4 regions of the Paenibacillus sp. V4I9 genome follow, and region 3 is predicted to be linked to each of the others. Evidence: predicted binding sites of a transcription regulator. Region 3 holds the regulator's gene; each other region holds the start of a gene.

The links. Region 3 encodes LexA, which represses DNA repair genes until DNA is damaged. Its sites were predicted from a motif close to CGAACATATGTTCG; they were not measured.
Region 1: a site for LexA is predicted at 2,921-2,934, ahead of QFZ81_RS12840 (YhjD family protein). Genes of this name have one in related genera too.
Region 2: a site for LexA is predicted at 2,275-2,288, ahead of QFZ81_RS25010 (DNA polymerase IV). Genes of this name have one in related genera too.
Region 4: a site for LexA is predicted at 1,547-1,560, ahead of recA (recombinase RecA). Genes of this name have one in related genera too.

The regions. Positions count from the first base shown of each region.
Region 1 covers NZ_JAUSZE010000001.1:2,805,575-2,810,659, forward strand. The annotation lists gene QFZ81_RS12820 (helix-turn-helix domain-containing protein) at 1-588, opposite strand, end outside; gene QFZ81_RS12825 (alpha-L-fucosidase) at 710-2,029, shown strand; gene QFZ81_RS12830 (DUF1294 domain-containing protein) at 2,126-2,392, shown strand; gene QFZ81_RS12835 (stage VI sporulation protein F) at 2,520-2,807, shown strand; gene QFZ81_RS12840 (YhjD family protein) at 2,952-3,329, shown strand; gene QFZ81_RS12845 (DNA polymerase IV) at 3,326-4,603, shown strand; gene QFZ81_RS12850 (YhjD family protein) at 4,600-5,085, shown strand, end outside.
Region 2 covers NZ_JAUSZE010000001.1:5,374,101-5,379,185, forward strand. The annotation lists gene QFZ81_RS25000 (ferredoxin) at 86-319, opposite strand; gene mobB (molybdopterin-guanine dinucleotide biosynthesis protein B) at 394-894, opposite strand; gene QFZ81_RS25010 (DNA polymerase IV) at 900-2,201, opposite strand; gene cimA (citramalate synthase) at 2,416-4,035, shown strand; gene QFZ81_RS25020 (TlpA family protein disulfide reductase) at 4,163-4,696, opposite strand; gene QFZ81_RS25025 (MFS transporter) at 4,833-5,085, shown strand, end outside.
Region 3 covers NZ_JAUSZE010000001.1:3,971,304-3,976,388, forward strand. The annotation lists gene metH (methionine synthase) at 1-975, opposite strand, end outside; gene QFZ81_RS18710 (1,2-dihydroxy-3-keto-5-methylthiopentene dioxygenase) at 1,195-1,737, shown strand; gene QFZ81_RS18715 (HAD family hydrolase) at 1,816-2,607, opposite strand; gene QFZ81_RS18720 (DUF896 domain-containing protein) at 2,651-2,833, opposite strand; gene QFZ81_RS18725 (LysM peptidoglycan-binding domain-containing protein) at 2,974-3,381, opposite strand; gene lexA (transcriptional repressor LexA) at 3,529-4,146, shown strand; gene QFZ81_RS18735 (aminopeptidase) at 4,756-5,085, opposite strand, start outside.
Region 4 covers NZ_JAUSZE010000001.1:2,946,963-2,952,047, reverse strand. The annotation lists gene QFZ81_RS13560 (regulatory protein RecX) at 1-354, opposite strand, end outside; gene recA (recombinase RecA) at 431-1,474, opposite strand; gene QFZ81_RS13550 (competence/damage-inducible protein A) at 1,650-2,900, opposite strand; partial or broken gene pgsA (CDP-diacylglycerol--glycerol-3-phosphate 3-phosphatidyltransferase) at 3,089-3,677, opposite strand; gene rimO (30S ribosomal protein S12 methylthiotransferase RimO) at 3,674-5,002, opposite strand.

The sequences.
Region 1 (5,085 bases), 1.2 Mb from region 3:
GGACTTGGCCATTTGTTCCACAGTGATGCTCTTATGAAGATTCTGCTCAATGAATTGCCGTAATTGGCCGAGTCGGTCCATTTCATCGGTACGCTTTTGCAGTACCTGTACAGGAACCGCTTCCAAGTAGCTGGATATGATTAGCAGCAGGATCGCTTTTTCCCGTAAACGCGAAGTTAGTGACGGTTCATGATGCAAGGTGGCAAGCTCCTGAAACCATGCCGTCATCTGTTCGACATTGCGAATTTGGATGAACAAAGGAATATCCAGCCATTGAAATAGATCAAAAGAACCGATATGTGCCGTGAAGTGGCACCAATATTTTAAATAAGGACGATCGCTGATCGTGGAGTAAGAATGGAGCGCGTGGGCAGGAAGCAGACATAGCTGACCGGGCATAGGATTAAGCTCTTGATGGTCAACCTTAACCCAGCCTTCGCCTTCCAGAATCCAATACAGCTTATTATGCTCTGGTGTAAAATTAAGCTCCTTCCACGAGGTGGTACACTGCGTAAGATGAGCCTCTAAAATGTGGATCTGTAGGTTCTGCAGAAGGTCCGATAGGAATGTAATTTGCTGCGTATTCATCATCATGTTCACCTGAGAATGTTAATTATATCCTGATTGAGGTTAGTTTCGTACCTGTCTATTATAGCACAGGCTTGGTAGACTAAAGCTGTGAAGTTTAAATGCGAAAGGTGTGTAGCTGATGACAAGCAATCATCCGATTATTCAAGAACGAACAGAGCGTACGCAGTGGTTTCTGCAGGATCGATTCGGTATGTTTATTCATTGGGGACTGTACGCTATTCCAGCTAGAGGAGAATGGGTGCGCAGTGTCGAGCGTATTTCGGTAGAGGACTATCAAACGTATTATGATGAATTCGATCCTGTCCGTTATGATCCTAAGGCGTGGGCGCGTGCGGCGAAGCAAGCGGGTATGAAATATGCCGTATTGACAGCGAAGCATCATGACGGTTTTTGTTTATTTGATAGCGCTCTCACTGAGTATAAGTCAACGAATACACGCGCCGGGCGAGATTTGGTTCGCGAATTTATTGAAGCGTTTCGGGCGGAAGGTTTAAAGGTGGGGCTCTATTATTCGCTAATCGATTGGCATCATGAGGATTATCCGGCTTATGGGGATCGCATTCATCCGATGCGGGATAATGAGAACTACACAAGAAATCCGGAGACGTTCGGTCGGTACCTTCAGTACATGCATGGGCAAGTAAGAGAGCTGCTGACGAACTATGGTAAGTTGGATGTTATGTGGTTCGACTTCTCTTATGATCGCATGAAGGGTGAGACATGGAAAGCAACCGAGCTGATGGCGATGATTCGATCTCTGCAACCACATATCATCGTAGACAACCGATTGGACGCAAGCGGTGAAGAAGGCGGAACTATTTTCACTAAAAATCCGCTCAGCTATTCGGGAGATTTTGCTTCACCGGAACAGATCATTCCGCCGCAAGGCGTGACGGATGACGAGGGCAATTCGCTTCCATGGGAAGCTTGTATCACTCTGAATAATAACTGGGGATACGCAGCCCAAGATTTCCAATATAAATCCTCAACTACCCTTATCCGGAAGCTGATAGAGTGTGTCAGCAAAAATGGGAATCTGCTCTTGAATGTGGGTCCGAATGCGCTCGGAGAGATTCCGAAGGAGTCGCTGGACATTTTGGCAGAGATCGGCAATTGGGTTCAGAAAAATGGGGACAGCATTTACGGCTGCGGGCAAGCCTACTTACCGAAACCGGAGTGGGGCAGGTATACGCAAAAGGGCAATCTGCTGTATGCCCACTTGTTTGAGGAAAGCATAGGTCCTATTAACTTGAACGGGTTGGCTGGTAAGGTGAAGAAAGCAAGGCTGCTATCTGACGGTTCCGAGCTCTTCCTAAGCCGTCCTTGGAATGCCGCCCAGTATCCGGATGATGCGTTCATTAGTTTCGCTAGACCTGAGCACTCCAGCTATCCGCTGCCGGATCATAGAGCTACGGTTGTGGAGTTGGAGTTACTCTAAAGACGGAAATAAATTAACATTTGACCGTGCCCGCATTCGATTTTAAGATGATAGTAGACAGCTTACTATTCTTTTGGAAACGAAGGTGTATGGAATTTGACTTATTTCCTCTGTTATTTACTGCTGATGAATATCGTTACGTTCATAGAAATGGGACATGACAAGGGACAAGCCAAAAAAGGCGGGCGTAGAGTGCCTGAAAAACGTCTTTTTATATTGGCTGCTCTCGGTGGCGGGATTGGCGGGTGGCTCGGTATGCGGGTTTGGCGCCATAAGACGAAACATACCTCATTCGTCATTGGCATGCCGCTGCTTGTTATGCTAAATAGTCTATGTGTCATCATGATCGCGATTTATATGTAGCAATAGCAAAAAAAGGAGACAGTTGCCGACAGCGGCAGCTGTTTCTTGTTTTATACAGGAGTCCTAGTCAAGTTTGCATGCGTTTACTCATAAGATAGGAGCATGACAGGTTATCGGAGGTGCGAACATGAGCTATCACCATTATGGCATCGATCCTGCGCTCGTAGAGCGCGTAAAGTTCAAGATGAAAAATCCAGAGATCAAAGAACGCATTAAAATGCTGCTGCAGGGTGTTACGAAGGCTGATTTACAAAATCATACCAAAGTTACGCGCTTAATAGGACTTGCCGCCGGCATTCTCGGTGAGAAGCTAAGCGGAAGCCAAACGACCCAAATTTTGCAGTTTATCCTTGCACAAAAGATTGATCCATCTAACGCCTTTCACTTGATCAAACTCTGGTCCATGTTTCGATAGACTAAACAAATGCGCCACTTGCAGGGTTAAAGATACCCTGTTAAGTGGCTTTTTTTGCTTCCAGAAAAATTCACTTGCATAACGAATACGTGTTCGGTATATAATAAGTAACACGAATATATGTTCGCATATGGTGGTGGAAATATGAAAGTTAGCTCAAGTTCAAGAATTGAGACAGAAGAGGATGTTCAAATTGTTAAGGAATACACGCTGCTGCCCATTTTGCTCGATATGCTGGCAAGGGATATGGAGGAGCTCAAGGTTTATAAGGATAAAATCGTGTACAATCATATTCTTTTTTATCTCAGAGAGGTTGAAATGGCTATTTATCCGGAATTACAAAGTATTAAGAGCCAGATGAAGAAACGAGATATTAAAGTTATCCATACCGAAATGAATGCCTTAGGCATTAACGTAGAATACAAAGTCCGAGGCTATATTCATCATTTCACGATGCTTCGCAGCTTGGTCAAGGCTGAGCTTATGACCACGCTCATGAATATGCGGGGGGGATTGCGGTGAGCAAAGATCGCCACGGCGGGGAACGAACGATCTTCCTTGCCGATTGTCAGAGCTTCTATGCCAGTGTGGAGAAAGCGGGTCATCCGGGCTTGGAGAATAAACCGGTTGCTGTTGCAGGAGACCCTGCTCTAAGATCGGGTATCATTCTAGCCGCCTGCCCCGTTGCCAAGCAATACGGCGTATCCACAGCTGAACGTTTGGGTGAAGCGCTTAAGAAGTGTCCTGAGCTGATCGTGATGCGTCCGCACATGCAGCATTATATTGATGTTTCGCTGCAGATTACCAAGATTTACGAAGAGTTTACCGATCTTGTTGAAATTTTCAGTATTGACGAGCAGTTTCTTGATGTTACAGCGAGTTTATCTATGTTCGGAGATCCGATCACGATTGCGAAAACCATTCAGCTAAAGGTGTTCAGTCAAACGGGGGTAAAGGTTCGCATAGGGATTAGTTCTAATAAAATACTTGCGAAGATCGCGACCGATATTTGGGCTAAAAAGAATGAAAGTGGCATTTTCACGCTGCACCCATCAGACGTGGAGAAATACTTGTGGGAGCAGCCTGTAAGTAAAATGTTTGGTGTCGGTTCTCGAATGACCGCCCATTTTGCCAAGCTAGGTATGTATTTGATTGGCGATGTGGCGAGAACGCCGCTGCCGCAGCTCAAGAATAAATTCCGCGCACGCTTCGGCAAGCAGTCGGACATTCACGCCGAAGTCATGTGGCGAACAGCGAACGGGCTGGATGATAGTCCGGTCACGCCGGGTACGTTTGATACGCCTCCGAAGTCCGTAGGCCATATGATGACTTTGCCGAGGGACTACGCGGACTCCTCTGAAGTAGATACCATCCTGCTCGAGCTTACGGAAGAGGTGTGCCGCGACTGTAGGCGCAAAGGCTATATGGCTTCAATTGTTACCGTAAGCTGTATGTGCAGTCCTTTCGACGCCCCGACGGGCTTTTCGCGTCAAATGAAGATGCCTGATCCTACGAATCATACAAGTACGGTGTTTCAAGCTGTGAAAAAGCTTTTCTACAAGTTCTGGGACACCATGCCGGTACGTCGAGCTGGTGTCATGCTGAGCCAGTTAGTAGATGATGATACCTACCAGCTTACCCTCTTCGAGGATCAGATCAAGGCGCGAGCGCTTGAAAAAGTGACGGACAGCATCAAGGACCGATTCGGCAACGCGGCGATTGTTCGTGCTTCCTCGCTCACAACAGCCGGCCAAGCGCAGAACAGGGCGCTCAAAATCGGAGGGCATTATAAATGAGCAAAAAATTGGAAAAAAACGGCCTATGGGAATCCAGCAGGATGATGCTGCCTCAGCATCGAGAGGCTTTTCAGAACCAGCGCAGTGATAGACCTGCTCCGGCCAACCGTCCCACAGCGGAAGACATTGGGGTTATGCGAGATTATGTCTTGCTGCCGCTCATGCACGGGATGATCAAGAAAAAAGCCAGTGAAATCGAGAGATCCTCCGAAACGCTCCGAATGCTTTATGCCCGAGTCGCTCATGCGCTTGCTGCGCATATACAAGCCGACTTAAGCGAAGTTAAAACCAAGATGATGCAGCGAAGCATTCAATTATTTGAAGAGGAAAAGAATGACCGCGCCATTCACTACCGTTATGTATGTCGTGGGCATGAAGATGCGCTTATCATAGCTAAAGATTACATGCGTGCTGAAATTAGCGTGCGAACAGCACGGTACATTGATCATCTGGTAGCAAGTGTGTATAACGCTCCGAAAGTT
Region 2 (5,085 bases), 1.4 Mb from region 3:
ATCAAAAAAAGAGCTCAATTCCTTTGCAGGAACTGAGCTCTTTCGACATTCTGCGAATCTCTTCACAAAATTATGTTTATACTGATTAGCTAAAAGGTGTATCCGCAACTTTAATGGAATCCGTTGGGCAGCCATCTTGTGCATCCTGTAGATCATCAAACAGATCTTCTGGGATTTCAGTTACCCCTTTGTTGCCATCTCCATCAAAAATCACTTCAGCCAAACCTTCATCATCGTAATCATAGATGTCTGGAGCTGTAGCTCCGCAAGCGCCACAAGCGATGCAAGTATCTTTATCAACAAATGTATACTTTGCCATGATTTCTAACTCCTCCTCAAATTATCCTCAATGTAAAATATAATATAAATACGGACAAAGTTCAAACCTTAAAATTAATTACTCTCAAAATATTGTTCGATAAAGTCAGCTATACTAGGGATATTGTTCAAATCGAAGGAAGGAAAAGCTGTTAGATGAAAGTTGAAATCGTCCATATCCGTTGCAATAGCAATGGGCTCAGGCTCAAGTATCTGAATAATTTCACTTTGCTCTATTGTACGAAAAACAGCAATCTTTGGATGCTTTTCCTTCTTGAAGCCTTCGATAAAAACATAGTCTAGATGTGCATATGCACTTAACTGTTCTTCTAGGCCTGGATTCCGCTTCTGCTCGAATACATGAATCCCATCTGGTGATAGGGTTATAACCGCTTCTGCACCTGACTCTACAAAAGTCGTGGAGTCCGTCCCCGCTGCTTCTTTATAATGTCCATGCGCATCATGTTTCATTACGGCTATCCGATAGCCGCGCTGCTTCATTTCTACGATTAGCTTGGCCACTAAGGTCGTTTTTCCGCTGTCCGAATAGCCGGCAAATCCAATACAATGTGCCATCTTCGTCACTTCTCCTCTTCTTTATGAAGGGGATTGTTCCTCAAATGGTCCATTTGCAGGGAAGTCCCTCTCGCTTTATGATTTCTAATCAACGTTGCAGGATTATCGCCCATCATCCCCGCAGTTAGAATCGCATTTTCTCCGAATTTATCACGAAGTCCGTCCATAATGCGGTTCAAATTTTCTCGTTTAGGCTGCTTTTCATAATCGAATAGATCCAACTGAACGAAAGTTTCTTCCTTTATCGTTAGATTTTGCAGCGTAATCCCAAGCAGCCGAACAGGGTTGCCTTCCTCCCATTGATGATCATATAACTGGCACGAGGTTCGATAAATATCGTCCATATGCTCGGTTGGCGTAGGCAAGGTTACGGATCTTGTAATCGTCCTCATCTCCGGATCACGAATCGTGATTTGGATCGTGGATGCCATTAGCTCCTGCTTGCGAAGTCTTCTTGCGACTTGATCCGCCAGATTTAAGAATACTCGGTGAATTTCTTTGGTATCGGTAAAATCCTGTGGCAGCGTCGTAGTATGCCCAATTGACTTGCTCTGTTCTTGTTCGGGGTTTACGAGTGATTGGTCAATCCCATTAGCCGAACGTTTCAGATGTGCACCTAAGATCCCAAAATGTTTACTTAGCAGCAACTCGTCCCCTACTGCTAGTTGACCTAGCGTATGGATACCAAGTCTAGTCAGCTTATCCGCCGTCTTTTTGCCAATCCCATATAAATAATTGCACGGTTTGTCCCACAATACAGTGGGTACATCCCTTAGACGAAGCACAGATATCCCATTCGGCTTTTTCATATCGGAGCCCATCTTGGCAAGCAGTTTATTGGGGGCAACACCGATCGAACAGGGCAGCTTTAGTTCCTTCATGATCTTTTGCTGAATGTTATTCGCTATCTCAAGTGGGGTCCCAAATTGTTTGGACCCTGTTATATCGACGAAACACTCATCGATTGACATGGATTCCACCATAGGTGAATAACTATAAGCAATCTGCATAAACCGTCTTGAGAAACTGCGATATAATTCGAAATCAGGTCTTATTAGTATCAAATCTGGACACAACTTCATCGCTTGTCTAACTTGCATGCCTGTCTTGACCCCAATAGCGCGCGCAGCATAAGATGAAGTAACAATAATCCCTTTACGAAGCTCAACACTACCAGCAACAGCCAGAGGCTTTCCTTTATATAAATCAGGCTCAACAGCCTCATGAACAGAGCAATAGAATGCATTCATATCTATATGCAAAATGACTCTACCTTGCTTGGGATAATGATGCTGAGTTGTCACCATTTATATTCCCTCCCATTGATAAACGACCAACTATTAGAGCCAATTTCAGCATACAAAAAATTATTCTTTCAAGCAAACGTATTTTTGCGTTATGATGTCTTTACCCCTACTATTATGGTATAATCGTTAATTATACATTAGCGCTTTAAAGCAAGCACAAGCACCTACACATCAAGCACCGAAGTCACCTTGCTAGCTTTTGAAGGAGGAACCTATGCCAACATCAGTCAAAATCTTCGACACCACACTACGAGACGGAACGCAAGGAGAAGGCATCAGCTTATCCGTCGAGGATAAAATTAAAATTGCCCGCAAGCTCGATGAGCTTGGGGTTCATTATATTGAAGGCGGATGGCCGGGCAGCAACAGCAAAGATATTGAATTCTTTGAACGCGCCCGCGACATGAAGTTTACAAATGCGAAGATTACTGCATTCGGCAGCACAAGGCGTAAAGATTCCATTGCTGCGGATGACATTAATCTGAACAGACTCGTGGAGTCAGGCGCTCAGGTAGCAACCATCTTCGGTAAGTCCTGGGACTTCCATGTCACAACAGCCATTCAAACCACACTTGAAGAAAATCTTGCCATGATCTTTGACTCCGTTCTTTATTTAAAAAGCAGCGGTCTTGAAGTCATCTACGATGCAGAGCATTTCTTCGACGGTTACAAGAATAATCCCGAGTACGCCTTGCAGACGATCAAAAAAGCACAGGACGCTGGAGCTGATTGGATTGTCCTTTGTGACACCAACGGCGGCTCATTACCTGGAGAAATTACTTCTATTGTCACCATCGTTAAACAGAATGTCACCACCCCTGTAGGCATTCACGCTCATAATGATTGTGAATTGGGTGTGGCAAACAGCCTTGCTGCTGTACAAGCAGGAGCAGGACAAGTCCAAGGAACCATCAATGGTTATGGAGAACGCTGCGGTAATGCTAACCTTAGCTCCATTATCCCTAACCTTCAGTTGAAACTTGGCTATTCGGTTATTTCCGAGGAGCAACTGAAATCGTTAACGCCTGTTTCGAGATACATTAGCGAGATCGCTAACATGCATATGCCTGTTAATCAGCCTTATGTCGGGAATGCGGCATTTGCGCATAAAGGCGGTATTCACGTTTCAGCCATTCTCAAGGATGCTAGTACGTATGAGCATACGAAGCCTGAACTCGTCGGCAACAAACAACGTGTACTTGTTTCAGAGCTTGCGGGACAAAGCAATGTGCTCGTGAAAGCCCAAGAACTGAATCTAGACTTTAATAAAGAACATCAGAAAACCAAAGAAGTTATTGAGAAAATTAAAGATCTCGAGCATCAAGGCTATCAATTCGAAGGAGCAGATGCCACACTTGAGCTTTTGCTGCGCGAAGCATTCGAAGGCCTAGAAGAGATTTTCACATTAGAATCGTTCAAGATGCTTGTTGAGAAGTCCGCAAATCAATCGGTCGTTTCCGAAGCCATCGTTAAAGTGAAGGTTCATGGCGAAACGATTTACACCGCGGCTGAAGGCAACGGTCCTGTTAATGCTCTTGACAATGCCTTACGTAAAGCGCTGATCCAATATTACCCTGATATTAAGAACGTTCATCTCTCCGACTATAAGGTACGTGTCCTTGATGTGAAAGGGGCTACTGCCGGTAAGGTTCGCGTTCTGATGGAATCGACTGACTTCAATACAACCTGGAACACGCTTGGTGTGTCTAGTAACATCATTGAAGCCAGCTGGTATGCACTCGTAGATAGTTTGCGCTATGCATTAATCGGAAGAAAACGCGTAGAGCCTGTAAACAAAGATCAACAAGAGCGCCTAGGTTTAGTGAACCATTAATGAGTAAACCTCTATCGAGACCACTCAAGGTTGAGTGACTGCGTTTAGAGGTAAGTTTTTTCTAATAGGACATACAAGAAAAGCTGCGAAGAGTACGCCAGCCATTGGCGGTCTCTAGCAGCTTTTTTTATTCTTTTATAAGACCTGCAATTTTCTTATCCAAATCTCTAGGAGAGAGTACATGAACGATCTCGCGAATTACCCCATTTTTATCAATTAAGAAACTTGTTGGAATGGCGACTACCCGATAGGTATCGGCGTTCGTTCCTTGCTTATCTAATAACACCGGGAATGGGTATTTGTAGGTTTCCACAAACTTCGTAATGTTCTCCATTTTATCACCAGGTGTCACATTGACCGCATATAAATCAAACTGCCCTTGATATTTATTATACACATTCACCAAATCTGGTGCCTCTTCCTCGCAAGGACCACACCATGAAGCCCAGAAATTAACGAACAAAGGCTTCTCACGCGGCCCACCAATCGAGTAATCTTTCCCATCAAGCCCTTTTAACGTAAACGAGGGGGCCAAGAAATTCACTTTTGGCGCTTGTTCAGTAGGCATAAGCGTCTCTTTATTCTGGCGCTGGGCGTTTTGATAAATAGCAAAACCAGCTAATATAACAACCAAGGCTATCACTAGCACATTTTTTTTCATAGCATTTCCACCTCCACTCTGTCTATATTATCTCCAAATTCACCAAAATTCCAACATCAATGAAAATCCAAAGAATACTTTTCACTTAAATGGGAAAAGTAAACATACAACATGTTCTGAAAGGACTCTCATTATAATGAATACAAAAGCAGCCGAAGGCAAAAAATTTTCTAAAAATATATTTGAAGACAAATCTGAAAATAAATCCGAAAACAAGTCCAAAAACAAAAAAGGTCACATCTGGGAATACGTCGCCATTGCAACGATCCCTTTAGTTCTCGTTCTAGGCAATTCCATGCTAGTTCCTATCTTGCCTGATATGCAGGAAAAAATGGGCATATCCCGTTTCCAGAGTTCACTCGTCATCACCCTATTTTCCATCACAGCCG
Region 3 (5,085 bases):
TTCAATCCCTGAGACAGCAGGTAAATGCGTACCATATTGCGTTCTTGGCTTATACTGAGATAATGTCTCGGCCATTGCACGAATATGTTCTGGCGTTGTCCCACAACAGCCCCCGGCAATATTGAGCCAGCCTTGCTCAGCAAATCCGGCCATCTTTTTAGCTAAAGATTCGGGAGACTCGTGGTAATGTCCGTTCTCGTCCGGCAAACCGGCATTCGGATAACAACTAATCGCTGTTCCAGCAATATCAGACAACGTTCGGATATGATCCCTCATAAATTCAGGGCCTGTAGCACAGTTCAAACCCATTGAAATAGGCTTCAAATGTTCCAAAGAAATATAGAAGGATTCAATATTTTGACCGGCTAGCGTTGTGCCCATCGGTTCAATGGTACCCGAGATCATTATCGGAAGTTCAACACCTAATGTTTCATACGCTCTGCGAATTCCGATACTGCCTGCTTTTACGTTCAGAGTGTCTTGCGAAGTTTCCAAAAGAAGTGCATCCACCCCCGCTTCAACGAGAGCTAACGCTTGCTCGTAATAGCTCTCCTCTAGTTGAGCGAATGTTACTCCACCGGTTACCGACAACGTTTTGGTCGTAGGACCCATGGCTCCGATAACATAACGAGGCCACTCAGGTGTCGAATATTTATTCGCTGCCTCGATGGCAATTTTAGCTGCAGCAAGATTTAACTCGCGATGACGGTCTTGCAAATCATATTCAGCTAATACCACACTCGTAGTCCCGAATGTATTCGTTTCTATCATATCAGCGCCCGCGGCGAAGTAAGCTTCATGAATTTTGCGGATAACGTCCGGACGTGTTACACATAGAATTTCATTACACCCGTCTAGATCATCGCTTCCGAAATCATCAGCGGTTAAGTTCTCTTGCTGAATCATTGTACCCATGGCACCATCTAGGATCATGATCTTCTTTTTAAGCTGCTCTTGTATCGGTGTTTTGGTCATTGCATGACTCCCTTTCAACTTATCCTAAAGCAATAGAGAATAAAAAAAAACGACAAATTATGTTATGGTTTAGTGTAACAGAATCCGGCTTCTATGAAAAGAATTTGAATTATCACTTTTACCTATAGGCTTTATCGGAAATCCTTATGTTCAACCATCGACAGCTGGCTACATTTCCACTATAATACAAGTATATTTTCTTTGAAAGAGGGATGCAGTATGGCACAAATAAGAATTCGCAATACCAATGAACGTATTGAAGGCCAAGAGCAAGTCAAAGCCTTCTTGGATAGTCAAAATGTTGTTTATGAACACTGGGACGCTAACAAGCTTCCGGAAACACTGCGTGAGAAATTCATTCTAAGTGATGAAGAAAAAGCTGAAATTATTAGTACTTATGAAGAAGAAATTCGTGATTTGGCTGCTAGACGCGGTTATGAAATTTGGGATGTTATCGCGCTTTCCGATTCAACGCCTAACATCGAAGAGCTCCTGAAGAAATTCGAACAGGTGCACACACATACGGAAGATGAAATTCGTGCCATCGTTTCTGGACGTGGTATTTTCATTATCAAATCCGAAAGCGAAGTTGGCTATTTTGACGTTGAACTTGAACCAGGCGATGTTATCTCAGTTCCTGAGAACACGAACCATTTCTTCACACTAATGGATAATCGTGAAATCGTTGCAGTTCGTCTCTTCATTGAAAAAGATGGCTGGGTTGCTTATAACATTGATGATCCCGAATTTATTAAAGCCTAATATTTTATATGAGAACAAAAACCCAACAGCGCTGGACTTAACGTCCTAAGAAGCCGTTGGGTTTTTATTTATTGTATGTTATCCATTTGTAATAATCGGCAAAATATCCTGAAGACGGGAAACCTCATATACAGGAACAATTTCATCTCCACTTTGAAGCCCATGATGATTAATCCAAATGTTGCGCATGCCTACGCTGCCAGAACCAAGGATATCGGTTGTCAACTTATCTCCGATCATAATTCCTTCCTCTGCTTCTATCCCAAGTAGTCCCAGCGCATGATTAAATATAGATGTCGCTGGCTTACCTACACCAAATTCGCCGGAGATCACAATATGATCAAAGTATGGTGCGATATTTGGAACACCTGCTAATTTTTCCTTTTGCAGATCTGGCGAGCCATTCGTTAACAACAACAATTGATAGCTACCTTTCAAAGCGTCCAATACTCGGAACGTTTCCTCATATACGTAAGGACGGCGTCGGCGTTCTGCTGGAAATAGTTCTCCAAGCTTATACCCGAGCTCACGATCCTCTATCCCCAACGCCGCAAGCCCTCTTGTCCAAGACTCAGTACGATATCCTGGCGCTAGTTTCTCAAGCTTACGAAAGTTCTCATTCTCACCTTGTGTGAAATTTGCCCATAAGCCTTCGAAGGGATTAATACCAATCATTTTGGTAAATGCAAAGGTTTCAAAAGATTCATATAAAGAACGCGCTACTTTGCGAACAGAAGCTTCCAATTCCTCGGGATTCACGGCAACGTGTTTTGCAGCTTCAGCACATGTCGCTTCGAAAGCTTCCTGCACACTGCGATCATCCCACAGCAGCGTATCATCTAAATCAAAAAGTACGGCTTTCAACGTCATCATTCATTTCCCCTTTTGAAAGTTGTATCTATGTGAGCAGCAATTACTCTTCGTCCGTAAACTTGATGGAATCAAGTTGAACTTTAAGATTGCCACGGAATGCTTCAATATACTTCTTTCTGAGTTCATTGCGTTCATCGATTTCCGCATCTGTTAAGCCAACTGTTTTCGCTTTACGAGCAAGCTCATTAATACGTTCGATATTCTGTTCCATGTTGTCACTCATAATGATCCTCCCAGTCAAAAATTCAATATGAGTACTACTTTGCCATCCCTATTAAGGAATGTCAAGAGACAACAAAAAGAGGCATAGGAACATGTCCAAGCCTCATCGTATTTAGAGTCTATTAAAAAAGCATGGTGAAATTAAGGAAGCAATAAAACCTGTCCTTCTTTTAAGGAGCTGGTGGTTAAATGATTGATTGTCTTTAATTTATGCATATAGGAACGAACGTTCTCATCTCTTTTTTTATGTGTGGAAGCAACATCCCAGAGTGTGTCTCCTCGTTGAATAACGATTTGAGCTTGTACGACTGCTTTCGAAGTAATGTTAGTAGGCATCACGGAAACTGGGGTTGTTGCGTTTGCAGCCTCATCCCCTGCATAGGCTTGAACAATAGCACCGAATGAAAACACTGTACCAAGAATAATTGCTAATAAAATGAAGCGAACAATCGCTTTTGTATAACTAGAATTAAATGTCATCCCTTTGGATGTGCTAGCAGATCTATGAGGTGTGTGTGTTGTGTTAGTGTTTGAATAAGTCATATACATGAGTAATCATCTCCCAAACATTTGTTCTGGTATTAGAATAACACGAACACATGTTTGAGTCAACCCTTTTCTCGAACTTATGTTTGTACGAACTCGGGTTCTATGTTATACTTTGGGTAATGATTCCCAGTATTGGAGTGATAACTATTGAGTAAGATTTCGCAGCGTCAACAAGCTATATTGGAATTCATTAAGAATGAAGTGAAAGATAAGGGGTACCCGCCTTCCGTTAGAGAAATCGGCGAAGCTGTTGGACTAGCTTCTAGTTCTACCGTACATGGTCATTTGGAGCGTCTTGAGAAGAAAGGTATGATTCGTCGAGATCCTACAAAGCCTCGTGCTATTGAAATTCTAGGACTTGACGGTGCTGAAACGCATTTTGCGGTTTCTGTAGCTCGCGTGCCTCTCGTTGGTAAAGTAACTGCCGGTGTGCCTATTACAGCAACAGAGAACATAGAAGACTACTTCCCTCTTCCTGTCAGCATGGTAGGAGATAACAATGTGTTCATGCTTAGCGTTATGGGTGACAGTATGATCGAAGCCGGTATTCATAATGGCGACTATGTCATCGTTAAGCAACAGCAAACCGCGAATAACGGAGACATTGTTGTAGCAATGACGGAAGATGATGAAGCAACGGTGAAACGCTTTTACAAGGAAAAGGATCACATTCGACTTCAACCGGAGAACTCAGCTTTGCAGCCTATCCTTTTGAAACATGTTACGATTCTTGGCCGCGTCATTGGTTTGTTCCGGGATATGTAATAGCCCTACAGCCCTTATTCTACATACAATACCAATGAGAAAGAACCGAGAGGACAATAGTCCCTCGGTTCTTTTCGATGTAAACAGCCTTGGTCGTATGAAGCTACGGATCAAATGGGTAAACTTAAAGCATAGATGAGCATCTGATCCAAGTATAGATTTTCAAAGTTTATAGTATAACCTCTAATCCCGTCTTAACCAAGAAGCCGAGCTGGATTCAGATAAGAGTCTTAATAGACTGCTATTACGTCATTTGGATCGCATTTTGCGCTTTTAGAAGTTTCTATTGGCTTCTATTAGGCAATAATCGGCCCCTACTTACTTCAGTTTAAAGGAATGGGGCTGTCCCAAAAGTCATATTTGGAAAATTCAGCTCCCACTTTATGAATTTCGCATTCTGCCTGCTACTTCCATTGGATTAATCCAGTGATAGTAGGGATTTGGCGGCCTAAAAGTCAATTCCATTGGATTATTCCAATAGAAACACGAATTTTGTCTTCTATCTTCTATCTTCCGTCATCCATCTTCTATCTGTTCTCTATGCCCTTTAATAAACCCATAAGAACTTCCACCTTAGAAATCAAGCTAAAAAACCAGCTAATTTATCAACTAAAATGCAAGCGCCCAATTTCCACGACGGAAAATAGGTTCAACGGTACCATCACCACGGATACCATCGATCTCAAGATCAGTCGTCCCGATCATGAAATCAACATGAATCAAACTGGTGTTCCCACCTCGAGTTTTTAGCTCTTCGCTTGATAAAGATACGCCATCCTGCAAATTGATCGGGTAGCAGCTGCCTAAGGCCAGATGGCAGGATGCATTCTCATCGATGCCCGTATTGTAGAAAATGCGGTCAAGATTAGAGATCGGCGAATCAAAAGGTACGAGAGCAACTTCTCCCAAATACCGTGCGCCCTCATCCATATCTAGCAA
Region 4 (5,085 bases), 1.0 Mb from region 3:
TTCCTCATCATTGATATAATTTTGCTGGACTAGCTTCTCACATGCCCATGCAATAATAGGCACTTCGAATCCTTTCTCTTTCAGCTTACGTTTTATTTCACTTAATGAATGAGGTCGTCTGCCTATCATGCTTATTGCCTTTATATAAGCCATATTCTGTTCCTCATCAAGCGTTATACTTTCGATTTCTTGTAGATGTATGGTTTCCCCTTTATTTAACCGATGCTTGATTAGAATGTCTTCATGAACAGAGAATGCATATTCTTCATTTAGAAATATATTGTATCTATGCTTACCGCGCTTCTGTTTCTCAACCTTGGTAATAATCAATACTTGTTGCTCTTCACTATTCAAAACTAAACCACTCCTTCAATGAACAAAAGCACCTTAACACAAGGTTTAAGGTGCTTTCATGTATGATCATTTAAACTTATTCGAAATCCGGTTCTAATTCATCATCTTCCTCGTCAACATTAAGAGGAACTGCTTTGATTAAATTACTGTTCTCTCGAATCCGTAATTCAATCGTTTCCGAAATACTTTTGTTATCTTTCAAAAATTGCTTCGAATTCTCACGGCCTTGACCAAGACGCTCACCTTCATACGAATACCAAGCTCCGCTTTTATTAACGATATCCATCTCTGTTCCGATATCAATAATACTGCCTTCGCGTGAAATTCCTTCACCGTACATAATATCAACTTCCGCTTGCTTGAACGGCGGTGCTACTTTATTCTTAACGACTTTAATTCTTGTGCGGTTACCAACCATATCATTACCCTGTTTGATTGTTTCCACACGGCGAACATCTAGTCGAACGGATGAGTAGAACTTCAGTGCACGGCCACCAGGAGTTGTCTCTGGGTTACCAAACATAACGCCGACTTTTTCACGTAATTGGTTAATGAAAATCGCGATAACTTTGGACTTGTTGATCGCACCAGACAGCTTACGAAGTGCTTGGGACATCAAGCGAGCCTGCAGACCCACGTGAGAATCACCCATATCGCCTTCAATCTCTGCTTTAGGCACTAATGCCGCTACAGAGTCAATAACAATAATATCTACAGCACCACTTCGAACTAGTGCTTCAGCGATCTCAAGTGCTTGTTCACCGGTATCTGGCTGAGAGAGTAGAAGCTCATCTATATTAATACCAAGCTTGCTTGCATAAGAAGGATCCAATGCGTGCTCCGCATCGATAAAAGCTGCTTGTCCACCATTCTTCTGTACTTCTGCGATAGCATGTAGAGCTACCGTTGTTTTACCGGAAGACTCGGGTCCGTATACTTCTATAATTCTTCCGCGTGGAAACCCACCAATACCAAGAGCGATATCAAGTGCAAGAGATCCGGATGAAATCGTTTCAACTTGCATATGTGTAGATTCTCCAAGTTTCATAATGGAGCCTTTTCCGAACTGTTTCTCAATTTGACGTAAAGCATTATCAAGTGCTGCGCGACGATCTGACAAAACACTCACTTCCTTCTTCTATCATTATAGGTATATGATAACTTGTTTTCAGGTGTTTGCCAAGCATTTTTTCGAACATACATTCGACTTTTTAGCGAACAAACAAAAAACCGCAACAAAGTTATCGCTTTGCTACGGTTCTTCCGTTAACACTTAGTCTCATTATATGCCAACTCTAGCTATCTTTCAACTGTTTCCATAAATGATAGAGTGCGCTTTTGGCTGCTCTATGCTTGATGGACTCCCGATTACCAGATAGCTGCAGAGTAATAACCCTTGTTGCTACGTCTTTTTGAGCAAAACCTATATAAACAAGTCCAACTGGCTTGCCTTCAGACGGACTTGGACCGGCTACACCCGTGACTGATAGACCAAAGTCACTTCCGGTCACAGTAATCAATTGCTCCGCTAAAAGGGCCGCTGTCTCGCTGCTAACAGCACCAGGTGCACCCTCCCCTTCCAAAACTTCTATTGGAACACCGAGGAGCTTATGCTTTAAGGCATTAGAATAACAAATAACTCCTCCAAGAAATGATTGGGAACTCCCTGGCACCGCAGTAATCAAATCACTGAGCAAGCCGCCCGTGCAGCTTTCAGCTACAGCAAGTGTCTGATTCTTCTCGCCAAGCAATTGCAGCACAATCGTTTCGATGGGAACATCTTGGTCGGCATAGAGATGCTCTCCTAATCGCGTTCTAATCTCTAGTTCGGTCGCTTGAAGATTCCGTTCACCTTCTGAAGCTGTCTGTGCACGTGTTGTTAAGCGAATCGTCACTTCGCTTTCTTTGGCATATGGAGCGATCGTCGGGTCCTTTTGAGCTTGGATTAGATCAATTATTTGATGTTCCAAGTTAGATTCACCGATGCCGGCAAATTTAAGCATTTTGGAATAAAGCGGAATCTCACCCGTCATCCTTGCACGCAGCCAAGGAGCCGCATACTTGGTGAACATCGGCTTCATTTCTTTGGGCGGACCTGGCAGAAGAATGAAATGTGTCCCTTCGTATGTAAATGCAACACCAACAGCAAGCCCAGTTTCGTTATGTAAAGGATCACTTCCCTCAATCATCATCGCTTGTCGTCTGTTACTTTCCACCATATGAATTCCGCGCGACTGGAACATATCCGTAATTGTTTTCATAGAGGGCTCATGCATAATCAATTCACGGCCTACAAACGCAGCAAGCACATCTTTCGTCAAATCATCCTGCGTAGGTCCAAGACCTCCTGTACAAATAACGACATCAGCCCTTGAAGCGGCTAATTTGAAGCTTTCTAACAATCTCTGTTCATTATCACCAACGACCGTTTGGAAATACATGTCAACGCCAAGAGCAGCACATTCTCTGGAGAGAAATTGAGCATTTGTATTTACAATTTGGCCGAGTAAAAGTTCCGTTCCAACAGCGATAATTTCTGCTTTCATTCCGAATTACCTCCTTAAAATGAGAAAACCTCTACCGAGGTCATTCAAAAATGAGCGACCTCCTATAGGGATCTTTGGTCTCCAACCAAAGATCCCTGATGCGGAGAGACTTTGGTCTACGACCAAAGATCCCTATATTAGGTTTTACCGCCAATTCTTATGTGGTAGAAAAAACACAATAGGTTGTCCTATTGTGCCTTTTCTGAAAAATCTATGACATGCTTATTCTTTACAAAGTACTCTACACCAGAATACACGGTAATAATTGCTGCTGCCCAACTAGCTATAACATCAAAAGGGAAGTGCATAAACGTAAAAGGAAAATTATTAATAAGTAGTGCAATGATGGCTGTAATCTGAGCTGCCGTCTTCGCTTTTCCCCATTTGCTAGCCGCCATCACGGTGCCTTCCAATAGAGCAATTTGGCGAAGTCCTGTAACAGCCCATTCCCTACTGATAATGACGATGACAATCCAAGCATCTACTTTATCCATTTCCACTAATGACACGAGCACAGCCGTAACAAGCAGCTTATCCGCTAAAGGATCAAGCAGCTTGCCCAAATTAGTTACAAGATTACGTTTTCTGGCAATGTAACCATCTAAACTGTCTGTACTCGCTGCAATAATGAAAATTAAAGCAGCAATAATTTTGATTATACGTTATGCTAAATTCCTCTATCCGTATATGAGGGAATTTCACCTTAATCAACAGAAAAAACATGATGATAGGTACTAATAAAATCCTCGCCACGGTGATGCGGTTGGCCAGGTTCATGCAATTACCTCCCCGGATAAGTCAAACTCATAAGAGTGGGTAATACGAACTTTAGCTAGTTCACCAATGTTAAGCTTCGCATTCGATACGAATACTTCTCCATCAATCTCAGGAGCATCAAATTGGGAACGTCCAATATATACATCACTTCTGCCATCGTATCTTTCGATAAGTACGTCAATTTCCTGCCCGATGCGGCGTCCGCCACGCAGATTCGAGATTTCACGTTGAATTTCCATAATCGCGTTCGCGCGGTACTCTTTTACATCATCAGGAACTTGGTCCGACAAACGTGCTGCTGGCGTATCATCTTCCTTGGAATAGGCAAAAACACCGAGACGGTCAAACTGGATGTCGCGAACAAATTGTTTCAAGTTTTCAAAATCTTGTTCGGTTTCGCCTGGGAAACCTACAATGAGTGATGTGCGTAGGGCTACATCCGGAATCGCTTCACGAATTTTACGAACCAGTTCACGCGTATCCTTCTGGCGGCCAGGTCTACGCATCCGTTTGAGGATAGAATCTTCGCTGTGCTGAAGTGGCATATCGATATACTTACATACCTTCGGATTAGATGCCATGACAGCAATCAATTCATCGCTAAAGAATCCAGGATAAGCATAGTGAAGTCGCACCCACTCGATACCTTCCACTTCACTAACTTTATTTAGTAAAGTAGGTAGCATGAAACCATCGTATAGATCCGTTCCATAATTCGTGGAATCCTGCGCGATTAAACTAATCTCTTTAACGCCTTGTGCAGCAAGATTAGCTACTTCAGCAACAATGGACTCCATACTTCTGCTTTTGAAATTGCCTCGCATAATTGGAATACTACAGAATGTACATGCATTATCGCAGCCTTCTGCAATTTTCACATAGGCTGTATATCGAGGAGTAGTCATAAGCCTTGGCAGGTCCGCATCATAATTAAACACCGGATTCCCAACAAGAACCGGTTTCTTTCCGCGAAGTGCTTCATCTACGATATGGTTGATTTTATCGAAATCTCCGGTACCCACGATGCCATCAATCTCAGGCATTTCTTCCATCAACTGCTTTTTGTAGCGTTGAGTCAAACACCCTGATACGATAAGCGCTTTGAGATTCGCTGTTTGCTTTAGTTCTGCCATATCCAAAATTGTATTAACGGATTCTTCTTTTGCTGCATCAATGAACCCGCAAGTGTTCACGATAATGACAGTGGCATCTTCCTTGTTCTCAACAAGCTGAAAACCACGGCCATGAATTAATCCTGACATAATCTCGGAATCGACCAAATTCTTTTCGCAACCGAGAGTAACTACTTTAACCTTTTCTGTCATGAAAGAAACAACCTCCAATAGTCCTAAAAAACACTCCCTACCAGTATAATACAAGCCCTATAGGGTGTCAAAATGTAAAAACC